Regions from separate parts of the Amycolatopsis sp. NBC_01286 genome, predicted to be linked through region 2. Evidence: riboswitches for the same ligand, from Rfam matches in the RefSeq annotation. Region 2 holds a riboswitch; each other region holds the start of a gene.
The links. Region 2 has a riboswitch for S-adenosylmethionine ahead of OG570_RS17450 (methionine ABC transporter ATP-binding protein). Riboswitches for the same ligand answer to the same signal wherever they lie in the genome.

Region 1 (6,096 bases), 1.8 Mb from region 2:
GCGAGTCGGGCATCTGACGCGGTTCGCGGTTTGCCGGCTGGTGCCCGCTCGGTCTCGCGGCGGTGTCGTCCGCTGGGGCGGCTGGTGATCGAGTCGGGCCGCTGGGTCGCGGGGGTCGTGGCTGATCGGATGCTCGGTCTCGCCGGTGTGTCTTCCGCGTCGGCTTGCTTGAGATAAGTGGGGCCGGTTGCCTGCTCGGCCGCCGTGCCGTCCGCTGGGCTTGCTTGAGGCGAGTGGGGTCGATCGGCGGGTGGCCCGCTTGGTTGCCATGCCGCCTGCGTCGGCTTTGAGGTGAGCGGGGCCGAGCGCAAGTTGCCTGCTTGGCCACTGTGCGGTCCGCTGGGGTCGCCGGCGCTGCGAGTCGAGCCGCTGGCTCGTTCGCGGGTTGGGCGGAACCGTGTCCGCTCGGTTCGGCCTCGCCGCCGGGCCGCCCGCGTCGGTTTGCTTGAGGTGGGCGGCGTCGATCGCGGGTTGCCCGCTTGGCCACCGTGCCGTCTGCTGCGCTCGGCGGTCGCGAGCCCGGCCGGCCGCGAGTTGTCCACATCCACTCCAGTTGTCCACAGATTTCCGGCACTCACGTTTTTGCAGGTCAGCGGCGGTAGACTGGACAGGGGACGCCCCCCAGGGAGTGGTGGGGGGCTGCGTTCGGGGCGGCCCGTTGTCCGGTGCCTGTCCGCTCTTCGCGTCGACCTGGTGATCTTTTCCCGTGAGGGTGAGTGATCCTCACAAAAACCTCACCTGATCTTCCCTGCGTTCCCTCTTTTGGCTTACTCTGCGCTCCATTCATTACCTCGAATGGGTGAACGTAGAGTCGAAGGAGTACGCCGGGTGACGAAGCGATACGTGCGTGGGGCCGGGCTGGTCGCGGCGATCGTCCTGGGTGTGGGGCTCGCCGCCGCTCCCGGCGCGGCCGCTGAGGTGGGGCCCTTTCCGGTGCTGGCGCTGCCGTTCAAGGCCGGCCAGCAGGTGTACTCCGCCGGCATCCACTCCGACGATGGCAGCACCGGCGTCGAGAACGCCCTCGACCTCAGCCCGGCCGACAAGACCGTGCGGGCGCCGCTGGCCGGGACCGTGCACCTGCAGCACTGCGCGGGCGGCGACTGGGTGACCATCGACCACGCCGGCGGCTGGCGGACCGGGTACTACCACATGGAAGGCATCAAGGTCACCGACGGTGAGCAGGTCGAGGCCGGCGACGTGCTCGGCTCGACCGGCAACGCCCTGCCGTGTGGTGGCAGCAGCACCGGGGCCCACGTGCACTTCACACTGTGGACACTGCCGGACGCGGCCGACTGGGACGGTCTCGCCTACAGCCAGGTCTCGACCACCGTCGCGGCGGCGCACGGCGAGCCGATCGACGGGAAGACGTTGGGCGGCTGGCTGTTCACGGCGGGCGCGGACCAGTACGCCGGCACCGCGACGCACCTCTCGGACCATGCCGTGACGCAGCTCCCGGGCCGTTTCCGCGCGAAGATCTGACGCTTCTCCATTCCTGCTCGACTTGTGGTCGGTGTCTCAGAATGTGCTGTGGGGGCTGGTCGTCACGCCGATTCTCGGTTACCTTTTGAATCAGGTCATGAGTGCCAGCGTCAAGCCCCGGCTTGCTGGCCGGCAACCCTCCTACCGCGGTGGGGTGCCCCGGGTGAGGACCGGGCCGGTCGCGCCGTGCGACCGGCAAGCGCGGGCCCCTCGCCGGGGCCCCCCGGAACGCCGAGGAGGCTAACGATGACTCTCGCCATCGACCGCACCAGCACACAGACCCAGGAAACCCTTGCGTCCCAAGGTATTCCCACGGTCGCTGGTGCCTCGCTGCGAGTTCCGCTCGTCACCGGCGGAGACATCGGCTACGCCAATCTCGACCACGCGGCCAGCGCGCCCTGTCTCGACGCCGTCCGCGTGGCCGTCGACGAGTTCCTGCCCTGGTACGCCAGCGTCCACCGCGGCGCGGGCTTCGCCTCGCAGGTCTCCACCAAGCTCTACGAGCGCACCCGCGCCACGCTGCGCAGCTTCGTCGGCGCGCGCCGGACCGACACGGTCGTGTTCACCCGCAACACCACCGACTCCTTCAACCTGCTCGCCCGCAGCCTCCCGCCGCGCACCGCGGTGATCGTGTTCGACACCGAGCACCACGCCGCGCTGCTGCCGTGGCAGGGGCCGAACGTCCGGCGCCTGCCGACCCCGCGCACCCGGCTCGCGGCGGTGTCCGCTGTGGACGAAGCCCTCGCGGAATCCCCGCAGGGGCCGCGTTTGGTGGTCCTCACCGGAGCGTCCAATGTGACCGGTGAGCTGCTTCCGGTGGCGGAGATCGCCGCGGTGGCCCGCCGGCACGGCGCCCGCATCGCCCTCGACGCCGCCCAGCTCGCGCCGCACCGCAGGATCGCCATGCAGGACCTGGACGTCGACTACGTCGCCCTCTCCGGCCACAAGCTGTACGCGCCCTTCGGCGCGGGCGCGCTGATCGGCCGCGCCGACTGGCTGCGCGCCGCCCGGCCCTACCTCGCCGGCGGCGGCGCGACCAAGCTCGTCACCGAGGACGCCGTCGTCTGGAACACCGGCCCGGAGCGGCACGAAGCCGGTTCACCCAACACCGTCGGCGTGTACGCGCTCGGCGTCGCCTGCGAAACCCTGAGCCGGAACTGGGCCGCCGTCGAAGCGCACGAGCAGGCCCTGCTCGTCCGGCTGCGCAGGGGCCTCGAGGGCATCCCGGGCTGCTCCGAGCTGCGGCTGTTCGACGCGCCGGTCGACCGCGTCGGCACGGTCAGTTTCGTCGTCGCCGGCTTCGATCCCGGCTGGCTCGCGGCGGTTCTCTCGGCGGAGTACGGCATCGGCGTCCGCGACGGCGCCTTCTGCGCCCACATCGCGGCCAAGCGTCTGATCGGCGTCACCGGCGGCGAAGGGCAGCAGGCGGTGCGCGTCAGCCTCGGCCTGGGCAGCACCGAGGAGCACGTGGATCGCGTGCTGCTGGCCCTGCGCCAGATCGTCGCCCGCGGCGCGCGCTGGGGGTACACGAAGGCGGGCGGCCGCTGGGCCCCGGTCGGCGACCCGCGGGAGCTGCCGCCGTTCTGCTGAGCGTTAACCTGGGCGGATGGGGCGGCAGTGGATTCCGTTGGCGTTGCTGGGTTTCGCGGAACTGGTCCTGGTGACGGCCGAACTGTTCCACCGGTCGGCCGTCACCGCGGAACTGACGGCGCGGTTGCCACCGGCGACCGCCGGCTACGTGGGCCTGTTCGGCTTGACGATCGACGGTTACGGCACCAAGGCCCGGTTCCTCAGCCTCGATGACACCGTCGTGGCCTACACCGGCGGCGCCGGTCCGGCGTGGCAGTACGCGCTCATCGCGGCGTTCCTCGCCGTCGTGATCTCGTACGCCGTGGCGGGCGGGCTGCGCGCGAGGACGGTGGTGATGTCGATCGTCGGCGTCGTGCTCGCCGTCCCGGTGCTGGACCTGCTGCTGTTCAGCCGGTTCGGTCTCGACGCGGCCACCCGCGGCCCCCTCCTGGCGACGCTCGGGCTCGCGCTGGTCGCCTGGTACGAACGCAGTCCGCTGGTGCTCGCGGTGGCCGTGGCCGCCGGTGCGGTGGCGGTGGTGATCGCGGACCTGCCGGGCGCGCTGATCTCCGCGACCGTGCTCGTGGCCGGGGCGTTCGCCGCTACCCTGCCCCGATGGGGGAGGGACGGCGTGTCTGGTTCCCGCTGGCCGCGCCGGGGTTCGCCCAGCTCGTGATGGCGGTCGTCGCGCCGGTGCCGGCGGCGTACGAGCGCAGCTGGTTCCTGGTGGCCGTGGCCTTGGTGTTCGCGCTGGTCAGCCTGGTGTTCTCGACGCCGGTGACCGGGGCGCCGAGCGCGGCGGGCGTGCTGTTCGCCGCCGCGTTCGCGGTCCTCCCGCGGCGTCCCCGCGACACTGCCGCCGGGGCACCCTGACCAGGCGTGGACAATGGACCGGTGAGCACCGAGTCCAGCGCTGGAGAACCCGACACCGACGCCGCCGCCGAGGCGGTGCCCGAGCCCGTCCAGGAGACGCCGGAAACCCCGGCGGCGACGGCGGCGACGCTGCCGAAGCGCCGGGTGGGCTGGGTGTTCGCCGTCGCGGTGGTGCTCTGGGCGATCGACCTGATCACGAAGAACCTGGTCACCGCCAACCTGGAGGGCAAGGAGCCGGTCCGGATCCTCGGCGGCCTGATCTACCTGCAGGTGATCCGCAACCCGGGTGCCGCGTTCTCGATGGCCACCGGCATGACGTGGGTGCTGGCGCTGGTCGCGCTCGCCGTCGTCATCGCGATCATCTGGATCTCGCGGCGGCTGCGCTCGATCGGCTGGGCGATCGGCCTCGGCCTGGTGCTGGCCGGCGCGCTGGGCAACCTCACCGACCGGATCTTCCGCGCACCCGGCGGGCTGCAGGGCCACGTCGTCGACTTCATCTCGGCGTTCGCCCCGAACGGCAAGGGCTTCGCGATCTTCAACATCGCCGACTCGGCGATCTGCGTCGGCGGTGCGCTGATCGTGCTGCTGTCCCTGCTGGGCAAGGACTACGACGGCACGTCGACCAAAGACAAGGCCAAAGACAAGAAGCAGGCCGAACCGGCCGCGGAAACCAAGCAGGAGGACCAGGCGTGAGCTCGCGGATGCTCCCGGTGCCCGACGGGCTCGACGGGATGCGGGTCGACGCCGGCCTCGCCAAGATGCTCGGGCTGTCCCGCACGGTCGTCGCCGAGCTGGCCGAGTCCGGCGACGTGCTGCTCGACGGCCACCCGGCGGGCAAGTCGGACCGGCTGGCCGCGGGCGGGCTGCTGGAGGTCACGCTGCCCGAGCCGGCGAACCCGGTGGAGATCGTCGCCGCGCCGGTCGAAGGCATGCAGATCCTGCACGACGACGACGACATCGTGGTGATCTCGAAGCCGGTCGGCGTCGCCGTGCACCCGAGCCCGGGCTGGACCGGCCCGACGGTGGTCGGCGGCCTCGCCGCGGCGGGCCTGCGCATCGCGACGTCCGGCGCGGCCGAGCGCCAGGGCGTCGTGCACCGGCTCGACGCGGGCACGACCGGCGTGATGGTGGTGGCCAAGAGCGAGCACGCGTACACCGTGCTGAAGCGCGCGTTCAAGGAACGCACGGTCGACAAGGGCTACCACGCGATCGTCCAGGGCCACCCGGACCCGACGCGCGGCACCATCGACGCCCCGATCGACCGCCACCCCCGCCACGACTACAAGTTCGCGGTGGTCCAGGGCGGCCGCCCGAGCGTGACGCACTACGAGGTCGTCGAGGCGTTCCGCGCGGCGTCCCTGGCGCACATCAAGCTCGAAACCGGGCGCACGCACCAGATCCGCGTGCACTTCTCGGCGTTGAAGCACCCGTGCGTCGGCGACCTGACCTACGGCGCGGACCCGGTGCTGGCCCGCAAGCTGGGGCTGAACCGCCAGTGGCTGCACGCCAAGACGCTCGGCTTCGCCCACCCGTCGGACGGCCGCTGGGTCCAGTTCGAGTCGGAGTACCCGGACGACTTGGCGAACGCCCTCAAGATCCTGCAGGACGAGAGCTACTAGTCCTCGATCGACCAGATCACGGTGCGCTCGTCCGGTTCCGGCCGGGGGCTCCAGCGGACCGAAACCACCCGGGTCGTGTCCGGTAGGACGTACACCGTGTGGCCGCCGAGGGTTTCGCCCGGTTTGACGCCGATCTTGTGCGGCGGCCGCGAGGTCAGCGAGACCGGGGCCTTGCCGATCGTCTTGCCGTCGACGGTGAGCAGCTCGAGGTAGTTGTCCGGCAGGGACGCGAACGGGATCGCGCCGCGGTTGGTGATCTCCGTGTGCACGACCACCGAGCGCTCGCCCTCCTCCAGGCGGTAGCCGGCCGCGCCGAACAGGAAGTCCGCCGGGTCCTGGACCTCGAGCAGCTGCACCGTCAGCTGCTCGCCCTCCAGGCCCTGGGTCTCCATGACCTCGCCGAGCCGGCCCTTCTTGCCGCCGGGCGCGCCGGCCGGGCGCGCGGGCTCGTCGCCGCGGGCCCACGACGCCGTCTGCGGCACGCCCCACGTGCTCACCACGGGGTCGGGCCGCGCCGGGGGCGGCGGAGGAGCGAACTGCTGCTGTGGCGGCCGGG
Region 2 (6,096 bases):
ATGCGCCGGGTCAGCAGGTGGTCGGCGAGCCACTGGACACCTTCGACGTCCAGGTGGTTCGTCGGCTCGTCGAGCACGACGAGGTCGAGCTCGCCGGTCAGCGCGGCGGCCAGCGAAACCCGGCGCCGCTCACCGCCGGAGAGGTTCGCGGTGGGCGTCTCGAGCCCGATCGCGGTGATGCCCAATCCGTCCACAATGGACCGGACGCGCGCGTCGGCGGCCCATTCGTGCTCGGCGCCGTAGCGTTCGAGCACGACTTCGCCGACGCTGCTGCCGTCCGGCAGCTCGGTCCGCTGGGTGACGACGGCCATCCGCAGGCCGCCGACGTGGCTCACCCGCCCGGAATCCGGCGTGGCGAGTCCGGAAAGGACTTCGAGGAGCGTGGTCTTGCCGCCGCCGTTGAGACCGACGACGCCGATGCGCTGCCCGGCCGCGACGCCCAGCGAGACGCCGTCCAGCAGTGGCTTCACCCCGTAGGACTTGCTCACCGCCTCCAGGTTGACCAGGTTGGCCATGCGCTCAGCCGATCCTTTCCACGATCGTGAACCGGGTCGCCACGACCAGTGTCGTGTCGTCCACGGTGAATTCGGGATCTCCCAGCTCGGCGCGCACTTCGGCCGTGTGCCAGAAGGAGGTGTGGTCCGCGCGCCACTCGGCGACGGTGGTGAAGCCCTCGCCCTCACCGACCGCGTGCGCGAGGTCCACTTCGGACAGTGGGACGACCCGCACTTCGCGGATCTCGATGATCGCGACGCCCTTGTCGGCGGAGTCGACGACCAGTTCACGCTCGCCCACCGCGGGCGGCGCCTCGCCGTCGATTTCGTAGCCGGCGAGCAACGCGGACGTCGTCGTCTTCGTGCCGTCGAGGATCGCCCCGACGAGCTTGTCCCGCAACGGTCCCGGGAACGCGAACTCGGCGCGCTTCACGCGTGCACCCGCGGCGGCGACGGACGCGGTGCGTCGTCCCCGCCGACCACCCGCGCTCCGGGCACCGGACCGTGGGCCACGCGGACGGTGCGGCACACCCCCGCGCCCGACAGCTCGGCCGCGACCTCGACCGCCGCCTGCGCGTCTTCGCAGAGGAACGCGCACGTCGGGCCGGAGCCGGAGACCGTGCCCGCGAGCGCACCCGCGTTGACGCCGGCCCGCAGCGTGCGGCGCAGGCCCGGGCGCAGCGAGACCGCCGCCGCCTGAAGGTCGTTGCCCAGCAGCAGAGCCAGCTGACGCGGGTCGCCCGAGGCCAGCGCCTCGGCGACCGGCGTGTGCGAGCCGATCCGCGGCGGGTTGCCCTCCGCGCGCAGCCGGTCCAGCTCGCCGAACACCTTCGGCGTCGACAGGCCGCGCTGGTCGAAGGCCAGCACCCAGTGGAACGTGTGCCGCGACAGCACCGGGACCAGCTGCTCGCCGCGGCCGGTGCCCAGCGCCGTGCCGCCGTAGAGCGCGAACGGGACGTCGCTGCCCAGGCCGGCGGCGATCCCGGCCAGCTCGTCGCGCGTGATCTCGAGGTTCCAGAGGGAGGCGAGCCCGACGAGCGTCGCCGCCGCGTCGGCGCTGCCGCCCGCCATGCCGCCGGCGACCGGGATGCCCTTGCGCAGCACCACGCGGATCTTCGGCTCTTCGGTGCGGCCGACGTGCGCGGCCAGCGCTTCGACGGCGCGCCAGGCCAGGTTCGTGGCGTCGGTGGGCACCGAGCCCTCACCCTCGCCGTAGATCTCCAGGCCCGGGTCGTCGGTGACCGCGACGGTCACCTCGTCGGTCAGTGACAAGGCCTGGAACACGGTCACCAGCTCGTGGTAACCGTCCTCGCGCAGGTCGTCGACCGCCAGGTGCAAGTTGACCTTGGCCGGGACCCGGACGGTGACTGGGGGCGGGACTACAGCGAGCACCCGACCAGCCTACGTGCCCGCACCGGCCGGCTTCCCGTCAGGAGAAAGGACGTCGAGCGCGACGGCGAGCGCGACGCCCGGCGGCGTGCCCGGGCCGCCCTCGGCGCTGTTGAGCTGGACGGCCACGAGCGCGAGCCGGGCCCGCAGATCGGACTCGGGGTCGGCCGAACCGCCGCGGAGCCGCTCGTGCAGCCGCAGCATCCGATCCGCCAGGCCCGCGCCGGCCGCGATCGCCTTCAACGCCGACGTGTTGCGCTGGACCAGGCCCATCACCGGGCCGAACCGGGTCTCGACCAGCCCGGCGTACGCGGTGAGCAGCTCGGCCGGGCCCGTCTCGCGCGCCAGAAGGTCGTCGAGCGCGGTCCCCCAGTCCTCGAGGAGGCTCGAGACGATGTCCTCCTTCGTGCGGAAGTGGTAGTACAGCGCGGCTTTCGTGACGTCCAGCCGCTCGGCGATCTCCCGCAGCGAGCTGCCCTCGTAGCCCTGCTCGGCGAACAGTTCGAGCGCGACGCGCTGGATACGTTCGCGCGTGTCGGTGCGCCGCCCGGCCATGCCTCACTCCTCAACTTACTTGACGGCCGACTAGCAATGACCTACCTTCGGCATTGCTAGTCGGCCGTCAAGCAATGCATCCACAGCCTACCTCGGGGGTCCACCATGACCGCACTCGCGCCACCGCGCGCCGTGAGCCGCCGGCTCGCGCTCGCCGCGCTGGGTCTGGCCCAGCTCATGGTCGTGCTCGACACGACCGTCGTGAACATCGCGCTGCCCTCGGCGCAGCGCGCGCTCGGCATGTCCGACACCGGCCGCCAGTGGACGATCTCCGCGTACACGCTGGCGTTCGGCGGCCTGCTGCTGCTCGGCGGCCGGCTGGCCGACCGGCTCGGCCGCCGCACGACGCTGCTCGTCGGCGTCGCCGGGTTCGCCGTCGCCTCCGCGCTCGGCGGCGCGGCGCCGAGCGCCGGCTGGCTGATCGCCGCGCGCGCCGCCCAGGGTGTGTTCGCCGCGCTGCTCGCGCCGTCGACGATGTCCCTGCTGACGCTCACCTTCACCGACCCGCGCGAACGCGGGAAGGCGTTCGGGATCTTCAGCGCCATCATGATCTCCGGCTCCGCGCTCGGCCTCACGCTCGGCGGCGCGCTCACGCGGTTCCTCGACTGGCGCTGGTCGCTCTACATCAACGTGCCGCTCGCCGTGGTGGCCGGGCTGGGCGCCTGGTTCGCCGTGCCGGCCACGGCCGGGCACCGCGACACCAAGCTGGACTGGACCAGTACGCTGCTCAGCTGCGGCGGCGTCGTCGTGCTGGTGCACGCGCTGTCCGAAGCGGCGACGCTGGGCTGGAACTCGTTGTGGGTACTGGGTTTCCTCGCGCTCGCGGTGGTGCTGCTCGGCGCGTTCGTCAGCCGGCAGGCCCGCCACCCGCACCCGCTGCTGCCGCTCGCGGTGGTGCGCGACCGCGCCCGCGCCGTCGCGTACCTGACCGTCGGGACCGCGTCGTTCGGCGCGTTCGGGATGTTCCTGTTCCTGACGTATCAGCTGCAGGCGGTGATGGGCTACGGCGCGCTCGCCGCGGCGCTGGCGTTCCTGCCGACGCTGGGCGCGAACCTCTTCGCCTCGACGCAGCTGTCGGGGCGGTTGCTGGCCCGCTTCGGCCCGCGTCCGCTGCTCGCGGGCGGGCTCTTCGTGCTGGCGGGCGGGTTGCTGCTGGCCACCCGGTTGAAGCCGGACTCGTCGTACGCCGCGGTGATCCTGCCGATGCAGCTGCTGCTGGGCCTGGGCGCCGGGCTGTGCATGCCGGTGGTGCTGAACGTCGCGACCCGCGACGTCGGCGCGCGGGACGCCGGAGCCGCATCGGCGTTCGTGACGACGTCGCAGCAGGTCGGCGCGTCACTGGGGACGGCGACGCTGAACACGATCGCCACCGCGGCGGCGGCCGGGCTCACGACGTCGACGGCGATCGTCCACGGCTACACAACAGCCGCGGCCTGGGCGGCGGCCCTGGTCGCCACGGCCGCGCTCACCGCACTCCTGCTGCTCCCGCGCGGCACCCGCTGAAAGCCGTGAATGCCACATTGAGGGACATAGCGTCCCTCAATGTGGCATTCACGGACGTTCGGGGTCAGGCCGCGGCGACGACCTGGGGGCCGCGGGCGGTGTGCGTGACGTGACCGCCGCGCTCGGCGACCCACGCCAGCGCCGCGTCGGCCCGCTCGCCGCGGACGCCGAGGCGGAACCGGCCGACCGGGGTGTCGCCGATCCGGGTCAGGCCGCCGCCGATGGTGGCGAACTCGACGTCGAAGCGGCCCGCGGCCTCGGGCAGCAGCGCGCCGACCGAAGCGAAGCCGACCAGCACGACGTCGACCGAGCGGTCGTAGCGCGACGACTGCGAGCGGGTGGTCTCGATGGCGGGCAGCAGCGCCTGCGCGGTGCGGCTGGCCGGGTTCGAGATCAGGTCGAGCACGGAGCCACGCTCGACGACGGTGCCGTCTTCGAGCACCGCGACGTCGTCGCACACCCGGCGGACGACGCTCGCGTCCGGCGTCGTGATGACGATGGTGACACCCAGCTCGGCGCGGGCCCGGTCGAGCACGGTGAGCACCGCGCCGGCCTCCTCCGGGTCGATCCCGGCGGTCGGGTCGTCGGCGAGCAGCACGGCGGGGGCCGCGGCCAGGGCCTTCGCCACGGCGACGCGGCGGAGCTGCCCCTCGGTGAGCTCGCCGGGACGCTGCGCGGCGCGCGGGGTCAGGCCGACGAGGTCGAGCAGCGAGCCGACCTTGCTGCGGCGCTGCGGGCCGTCGACGCCCAGCTGCTCCAGCGGGGACGCGATGTTGCCGGCGATGGTGCGCTCGGCGATCAGCTCCGGCTTGGTGCCGACGACGCCGAGCTGGCGGCGGATCTCACGGAGCCGGCGGCCGTCGAGGGTGCCGGTGTTGAGGCCGTCGAGCCGGACGACACCGCGGTCCGGCCGCTCCTGCAGCGCGATGCACCGGGCGAGGACGGACTTGCCGGAACCGGCCGGGCCGACCACGCCGAACAGTGAGCCGGCCTGGACGTCGACGCTCACGTCCCGCAGCGCGACGACCGGATTTCCGTTGAGGGCAAAGGACTTGGACAGGTTTTCGACGGTGATCACGAAGGCTCCAGAAAACGGGGCGCGCAGAGAAGCGCGTCCGGCCGCAAGCGAGTGTCCGTCCTCTATGGACGGTGCATGAAGAAGAGGTGTGACGGGTCGAGCAAGCTCAGTTGGAGCGTCGACATGCGGTCACGGAGCGGCGACCCTCGTCGACAACGCGGCGTTTGGTCAGCAGCAGCGGGCGAGCAACCCTCTTCATCGGGACGGCCTCCATCGGTCCTGGCGGTAGCACCTGCCCTGCGGAGGGTGGTTGCTGCGACTTCGGCGAGCCAGGTCTCTCAGTCGCTCGGGATGGACGTACTGAGTAAAACCGATCCCGAGGAGCGAAAGCAAGCCTGTTGGGCCAGATCACACGACTGGAGGTGTCCGAATCGCGGGAACAGCACTCAGGAAGACTTATTTCGCCGCGACGCGCACGCTCCGGCGTCGGCGGGCACCGTCAGTTCCACTGAGGACGCGTCACCGGACGGCGGCGAGCCGGGCGAAGTCGTGCACGTCCAGCTGCTCACCGCGGGTCTTCGGGTCGATCCCGGCGGCCACCAGCAGCTCGCCGGCCCGCTCGGCCGACCCCGCCCAGCCGGCGAGCGCGGCGCGGAGGGTCTTCCTGCGTTGTGAGAACGCGGCGTCCACGAGACCGAACAGCCGATCCCGGTCCTCGGACGCCGGCGTCTCCCCGCGCTCGAACGCGACGAGCGCGGAATCGACGTTGGGTACCGGCCAGAACACCGAGCGTGGCACGGCGGCGACCTTGCGCGCCGGGCCGTACCAGGCGAGCTTGACGCTCGGGACGCCGTAGATCCGGCTGCCCGGGCCCGCGGCCATCCGGTCGGCGACCTCGGTCTGGACCATCACGAGGCCGGACTTGAGGGAAGGCACCTCGGCGAGCAGGTGCAGCACGACCGGCACGGCGACGTTGTAGGGCAGGTTGGCCACGAGCGCGGTGGGCGCGGCGGGCAGGTCGGCGTTCGAGACGCGCATGGCGTCGGCCTCGAGGACGTCCAGCCGGCCCGCGACGTCCGGCCCGCGTTCGGCGACGGTCTTCGGCAGCCGTTCGGCGAGCTTGCGATCGATCTCGAC
Region 3 (6,096 bases), 1.4 Mb from region 2:
CGTCCCAGAGCGTGTAGCCGGCGATGACGGCCCCGGTCAGGACGCCGTAGAAGATCCCGGCGCGCCGGGCCTTGGCGGCGGCCGGGTCGGCCGCGGCGGCGCCCCGGCGGCCGGTGCTGATCACGAGCACCCCGGTGATCACCAGGAACGCGCCGAGCAGGCCGAGCCAGCCGGGCCGTTCGCCGAGGACGAGGACGGCGGCCAGCACCGAAAGCAGCGGCCCGGTGCCCCGCGCGACGGGGTAGACGACGGAGAGGTCGCCGACGCGGTAGCCGCGCTGCAGGACGATGCCGTAGGCGACGTGCAGCACCGACGTGCCCGCCGCGGCCAGCAGCCAGCTCCACTGTGGACGTTGCGGCTCGACGGCCACCAGCACGACCGTCACCGGCAGCAGGGCGACGGCGGAAACCGTGTAGTAGAGCCAGACGAACTGGGTGCCGCCGGAGCGGACCCGCTTGGCGGCGAGGTTCCACGCGGCGTGCACGACGGCCGCGACGACGACGAAGGACAGTGCGGTGGTGTTCACAGGGACCCCTTACGGGTTTCGCGCGCGCGAAACCGGGTCCTCCAGGCTTTTGCCCCGTCAGATGAACGGCGGGACTTCCGGACCCGCCGACGGTGCCGCTCGGACCAGACCCACCGGATCCTGGTTGTCCTGCTGGCTGGGGCGGACCGGTGACGGAACCCTAGGCACTACCGCCGTCCACCGTACTCCCGGTGATCCACGCCCGGCCGGACGCGCTCGCGGCGGGCCGGGGCCGGGCTGTTAAAGTTGCTGCTCGTTGCCGTGCGGCATTCCGTCATGGAGGAAACCCGCTTCAGCGGGGCCACACCAGCGCGGCGGCGAATCTCACCGAGTGAAAGCAGGAGCGCCTCATGGCCAACATCAAGTCGCAGATCAAGCGCATCACCACGAACGAGAAGGCGCGTCAGCGCAACCAGGCGATCCGGTCCTCGGTGAAGACCGCGATCCGCAAGGTCCGCGAAGCCGCTGACTCCGGTGACAAGGCCAAGGCCGTCGAGCTGCAGCGCGACGCCGCCCAGAAGCTGGACAAGGCCGTCTCGAAGGGCGTCATCCACGCCAACCAGGCCGCCAACAAGAAGTCGGCGCTCGCGAAGCGCGTCAACTCGCTCTGAGCTAGCTGATCTCTGGAGAAGCCCCGGCCCCGGCCGGGGCTTTCTTCATGTTCAGCGGTCGCCCTTGGCCGCCGCCACCTGCAGGACCGCGCGTTCCAGCGCGTAACCCGGGTCCGCCGCGACGCCCTTGACCTCGGCGTTCAGCCGGGCGACCACCCGCATCGCCGTGGCGAGGCCGTCCTGGTTCCAGCCGCGGGACTGGCCCTGGGCCTTGCGGACCTTCCACGGCGGCATGCCCAGCTCCCCGGCCAGCTGGTTCGGGTTGCCGCGGCCCGCGCCGGAGACGCGGGCGATCGTGCGGACCGCGTCGGCCAGCGCGTCGGCGACCAGGACGTACGGGACGCCGAGCTGCATCGCCCAGCGCAGCGACTCCAGTGCGGCCGCGCGGTCGCCGCTCACGGCCTTCTCCGCCACCGCGAACCCGGTCACGTCGGCGCGGCCGCGGTGGTAGCGGTGGACCGCGTCCGCGTCGACCACCCCGCCGGCGTCCGCGACGAGCTGCATCGCGGCCGAGGAGAGTTCCCGCAGGTCGGAGCCCACGGCGTCGATGAGCGCCGCGACCCCGGCCGGGTCGATCTTGCCGCCCGCCCGGCGCACCTCGTGGCGCACGAACTGCTCCCGCTCGGCGGGCTTGGTCAGCTTCGGGCACTCCGTCACCTCGGCGCCGGCCTTCTTCAGCACCGCCGGGAGCGTCTTGCCCGCCTTGCTGCGCCCGCCGCCGGTGTGCACGACGACGAGCACGATCCCGGCCGCCGGGTCCTTCAGGTACGACGTCACGGCGTCGGCCAGCTCCTGCGAGATGTCCTGCGCCGACTCGAGGACGATCACCCGGCCTTCGCTGAACAGCGACGGGCTGACGAGTTCGGCCAGCTCGGGAGCTGTGAGATCGGACACCCGGGCCCGCGTCAGCTCGGCCGTCGCGTCGATCGCGCGGGACGCGGCCAGCGTCTCGCGGACGGCCCGCTCGATCAGCAGTTCTTCCTCACCCAGGACCAGGTGGAGCGGGGCCGGGGCGGTGGCTTGCGCGGTCACCCGGGAATCTTCTCACTTGCTGCTTCGTGCGCCCGCTCCGGTGATGTCGAGCGGCCACCATGGCACGGCGCGAGTGCCATGTCGTACGGTGTCCTGGAGGCGGCGCGCTTTCTCGCGCGCTCCGACAACTGAATACCGCTCATCCAGAGGGGCAGAGGGAACGGCCCGACGAAGCCCCGGCAACCGGCGTACAGCCTGTCATCCCGCGATCGCGGGATAGCTGACGACCACGGTGCCAATTCCGGCCCGCTTCGGCGGGGCAGATGAGGAAGGAACCTCGCGATGACCGCAACCCTCGGCACGACCTCCACCACCAAGACCCCGGATCTCGGACCGGCCGTCGAACTGGTGTCGAAGGAAGAGGGCCACCGGCAGCCGCTCGCCCCCGAGTTCGTCTCCGCCGAAGACTTCTCGCCGCTCGAGGTCGCCTACGACTTCGGCCGCGTCCGCCGCGAAGACATCGAGGCCGGCCCCAAGAACATCTGGCGCTACAAGAAGCTCCTCCCGGTTCCGTCCAACATCGAAGAGATCCCGAACACCGAGCCCGGCTCGACGCGGCTGATCCGCGCCGATCGCCTGGCCAAGGAGCTCGGTCTCAAGCGCCTGTGGGTCAAGGACGACACCGGCAACCCGACGCACTCGTTCAAGGACCGCGTGGTCGCCGTCGCGCTGGCCGCGGCCCGCGAGTTCGGCTTCGAGGTGCTCGCCTGTCCCTCGACCGGCAACCTGGCCAACGCCGTCGCCGCCGCGGCGGCGCGCGCGGGCTGGAAGTCGGTCGTGCTGATCCCCAAGTCCCTCGAGCGCGCCAAGATCCTCACCACCGCGGTGTACGACGGCGACCTGATCGCCGTCGACGGCAACTACGACGACGTCAACCGGCTCGCCACCGAACTGGCCGGTGAGCATCCGAGCTGGGCCTTCGTGAACGTCAACGTCCGCCCGTACTACTCCGAGGGCTCGAAGACACTCGCCTTCGAGGTCGCCGAGCAGCTCGGCTGGCGGATCCCGCCGCAGATCGTCGTGCCGATCGCCTCCGGTTCACAGCTCACCAAGGTGGACAAGGGTTTCCGCGAGCTGGGCCAGCTCGGCCTCGTGGACGCCAGCCCGTACAAGGTGTTCGGCGCCCAGGCCACCGGCTGCTCGCCGGTCTCGGCCGCGTTCCGCGCCGGGCAGGACGTCGTCCAGCCGGTGAAGCCGGACACCATCGCCCGCTCGCTGGCGATCGGCAACCCGGCCGACGGCCCGTACGTGCTCGACATCGTCAACCGCACCGGCGGCTCGATCGAGGACGTCACCGACGAAGAGGTCGTCGAAGGCATCCGGCTGCTGGCCCGCACCGAGGGCATCTTCACCGAGACGGCCGGCGGGGTCACCGTCGCCACGGCGAAGAAGCTCATCGAGACGGGCAAGCTGGACCCGGACGCCGAGACGGTGCTCCTCATCACCGGCGACGGCCTCAAGACCCTCGACGCCATCGAGAACCACGTCGGCCCCAAGGCGACCGTGCCGGCTTCGGCCGCGGCCGTGAACAAGGCCCTCGGCTACTGACGTCTCCCCGCCGGGGCGAGCCACGCCCGCCCCGGCGGGAACGCGTTGCCGGGCAACGGAAGTCAGCGGTGGGGCGGGCCGCGTGGCTCGCCCCGGCGGGCTATCGCCGGGCCTGACGGGTCCGGGACCACAGCGGTGTCGCCGTCGACGTCGGTCCGGGTCACCAAGGCACCCAGCGCCGTCAGAGTGTCCACTGTGGACTTGCTCGGGTGGCCGTAGGTGTTGCCCGCGCCGACGCTGATGAGCGCCGCGCGCGGCGCCACCGCGGCGAGGAAGGCCGGCAGCGAGTACCGCGAGCCGTGGTGGGGCACCTTGAGCACCTCCGCTTTCAGGTCTCCGACATCGGCCAGCAGGTCCGACTGGGCCGCCAGTTCGACGTCACCCGTCATCAGCACCCGCCCGGCGGCCGTTTCCGCGCGCAGGACGACCGAGCTGTTGTTGATCGTCGTGCCGTCCTGCTGGCCGGCCGACCGCGACGGCACGTACCGCGGCCCGAGCACGTCGAGCGCCAGCCCGGGCAGGTCGACCCGCTCGCCCGGGCTCAGTTCCACCAACGGCACGCCCCGGCGGGACGCCTCCGCGGCGACCTGCCGCCACGCCCACTCCGGCGTCCGCCCCGGCCCGACGGCGATCCCGCCGACCGACCGGCCGTCGAAGACCGACGCGAGCCCGCCGATGTGGTCGGCGTGCAGGTGGCTCAGCACCAGCAACGGGATCCGGTCGACCGACAGCCGGTGCAGGCACTCGTCAACCGGCCCCGGCTCGGGCCCGGTGTCCACCACCACGGCCCGCCCCGGCTCGGCCGTCGCCAGCACGACCGCGTCACCCTGGCCGACGTCGCACTCGACCATCGCCCAGTTCCGCGGCGGCCACGCGGGCGCGAGCACCCGCACCGGCACGAACACCAGCAACGCGCCGACGATCAGCACCGCCAGGAGCAGCCGGACCCGCCGGTACCGCACGGCGAACACGAGCACCGCGAGGACGGCCGCCGCGAGCAGCGCGCCCGCCCAGCCGCCGGGCCAGGGAACGACCGCGCCCGGGGCTCGCGCGCCGTGCCGCGCCACGAAGATCAGCCACTCGGCCTCCGGGCCGGCCAGGTGCACCAGGAACGTGCCAGCGCCCGGCCACCACGGCCCGACGACCGTCGCCAGCACCCCGAGCACCGTCGCCGGGGCGACGACGGGCGCGGCGAGGACGTTGGTCACCACCGACACCAGGCTCACCGTGCCCGCCATCCCGGCCAGCACCGGCGCCGTCACCACGAAGGCGGCGAGCGGGATCGCCAGTCCTTCGGCGAAGCCCGGCGGGACGCCGCGGCGGACCAGCACCCCCGCCCAGCGTGGAGCCAGCAGGACGAGCCCGGCGGTGGCGAAGACCGACAACGCGAACCCGAAGTCCGTGGCCATCGCCGGATCCGCCACGACCAGCACGCAGACCGCGAAGGCCAGCGCGGGCAGCGCCGAGCCCCGCCGTCCCAGTGCCAGGGCCAGCAACGCGACCGCCGCCATGACTCCGGCGCGCAACACGCTCGGCTCCGGACCGACCAGGACCAGGAACCCGGCCAGGCACAGGCCCGCCGCGACGGCCGACAACCGCGGGCCCAGCCGAAGCACTCGCAGCAGGAGCAGGACCGCGCCGCACGCCACGGCGAGGTTTCCCCCGCTCACCGCTGTCAGGTGCGCTAGCCCCGCGGTGACGAACTCCTGCTCGATCCGAGGGGACAACCCGCTCGTGTCGCCCAGGACCAGGCCCGGCAACAGTCCCGCAGGTTCCTCCGGCAGGATCTGGCTCAGGTCGTGCAGGCCAGCCCGCAGTCCGGCCGCCGCCTTCTGCCACCACGGCGCCGGGCCCGGATCACCCGGCGGGCCACGCACGGACAGCACCGCGACGGTCAGGTCCGCGCCACGCGGTGGCATCAGCAGGCCCGCCACCCGGACTTCCTGCCCTGGCAGCACGCCCGCCCAGTCCGCGACGGGTGCAAGCAGCAGGACCCGCCCGGACGAGACGACCGACTGTCCGTCGACGGACGCCGTGCGCACGTCGGCGGACAGGACCACGGATCGGGCGCCCGCCTGCCGATCGGCGTACCCCGCGCTCCGCACCGGCTTCGGCCGTTCCGCGACGACCACTGTGAGCGTCGCGGGCAGCCCCTGGGCCGCGGCCGCACGCAGGCCGTCTTGCTCGGCGTCGTGGATCCGCCAGGCGATCGGACCGGCGGCGACCAGGCCGAGCACCAGCAGCGCCGCCGCCGCGCCGAACACCCGGGGCCGGCCACGTGCCCGCCAGAGCAGCACCCCGGCGAGCACGGCCGCGGCGAGACCGACGGCGACCGCCGTCCACCAGCCGAGCAGCAGCCCGGCCAGGGCGGCGAGCCAG

Region 1: linked by a shared signal. The riboswitch ahead of OG570_RS25890 (aminotransferase class V-fold PLP-dependent enzyme) and the one ahead of OG570_RS17450 (methionine ABC transporter ATP-binding protein) in region 2 are both predicted to bind S-adenosylmethionine.
Region 3: linked by a shared signal. The riboswitch ahead of thrC (threonine synthase) and the one ahead of OG570_RS17450 (methionine ABC transporter ATP-binding protein) in region 2 are both predicted to bind S-adenosylmethionine.

Annotation. Positions count from the first base shown of each region.
Region 1 is NZ_CP108428.1:5,387,307-5,393,402, forward strand. It holds gene OG570_RS25880 (potassium/proton antiporter) at 1-17, shown strand, start outside; gene OG570_RS25885 (M23 family metallopeptidase) at 829-1,479, shown strand; SAM riboswitch class IV at 1,573-1,687, shown strand; gene OG570_RS25890 (aminotransferase class V-fold PLP-dependent enzyme) at 1,726-3,069, shown strand; gene OG570_RS25895 (hypothetical protein) at 3,086-3,724, shown strand; gene OG570_RS25900 (hypothetical protein) at 3,664-3,921, shown strand; gene lspA (signal peptidase II) at 3,997-4,614, shown strand; gene OG570_RS25910 (RluA family pseudouridine synthase) at 4,611-5,540, shown strand; gene OG570_RS25915 (AsnC family protein) at 5,537-6,096, opposite strand, start outside.
Region 2 is NZ_CP108428.1:3,591,694-3,597,789, reverse strand. It holds gene OG570_RS17475 (ABC-F family ATP-binding cassette domain-containing protein) at 1-515, opposite strand, end outside; gene OG570_RS17470 (ASCH domain-containing protein) at 520-927, opposite strand; gene OG570_RS17465 (4-(cytidine 5'-diphospho)-2-C-methyl-D-erythritol kinase) at 924-1,886, opposite strand; gene OG570_RS17460 (TetR/AcrR family transcriptional regulator) at 1,896-2,438, opposite strand; gene OG570_RS17455 (DHA2 family efflux MFS transporter permease subunit) at 2,544-3,941, shown strand; gene OG570_RS17450 (methionine ABC transporter ATP-binding protein) at 4,006-5,019, opposite strand; SAM riboswitch class I at 5,227-5,317, opposite strand; gene rsmA (16S rRNA (adenine(1518)-N(6)/adenine(1519)-N(6))-dimethyltransferase RsmA) at 5,479-6,096, opposite strand, start outside.
Region 3 is NZ_CP108428.1:5,035,080-5,041,175, reverse strand. It holds gene OG570_RS24075 (DMT family transporter) at 1-526, opposite strand, end outside; gene rpsT (30S ribosomal protein S20) at 877-1,137, shown strand; gene holA (DNA polymerase III subunit delta) at 1,189-2,169, opposite strand; SAM riboswitch class I at 2,306-2,439, shown strand; gene thrC (threonine synthase) at 2,452-3,717, shown strand; gene OG570_RS24055 (ComEC/Rec2 family competence protein) at 3,780-6,096, opposite strand, start outside.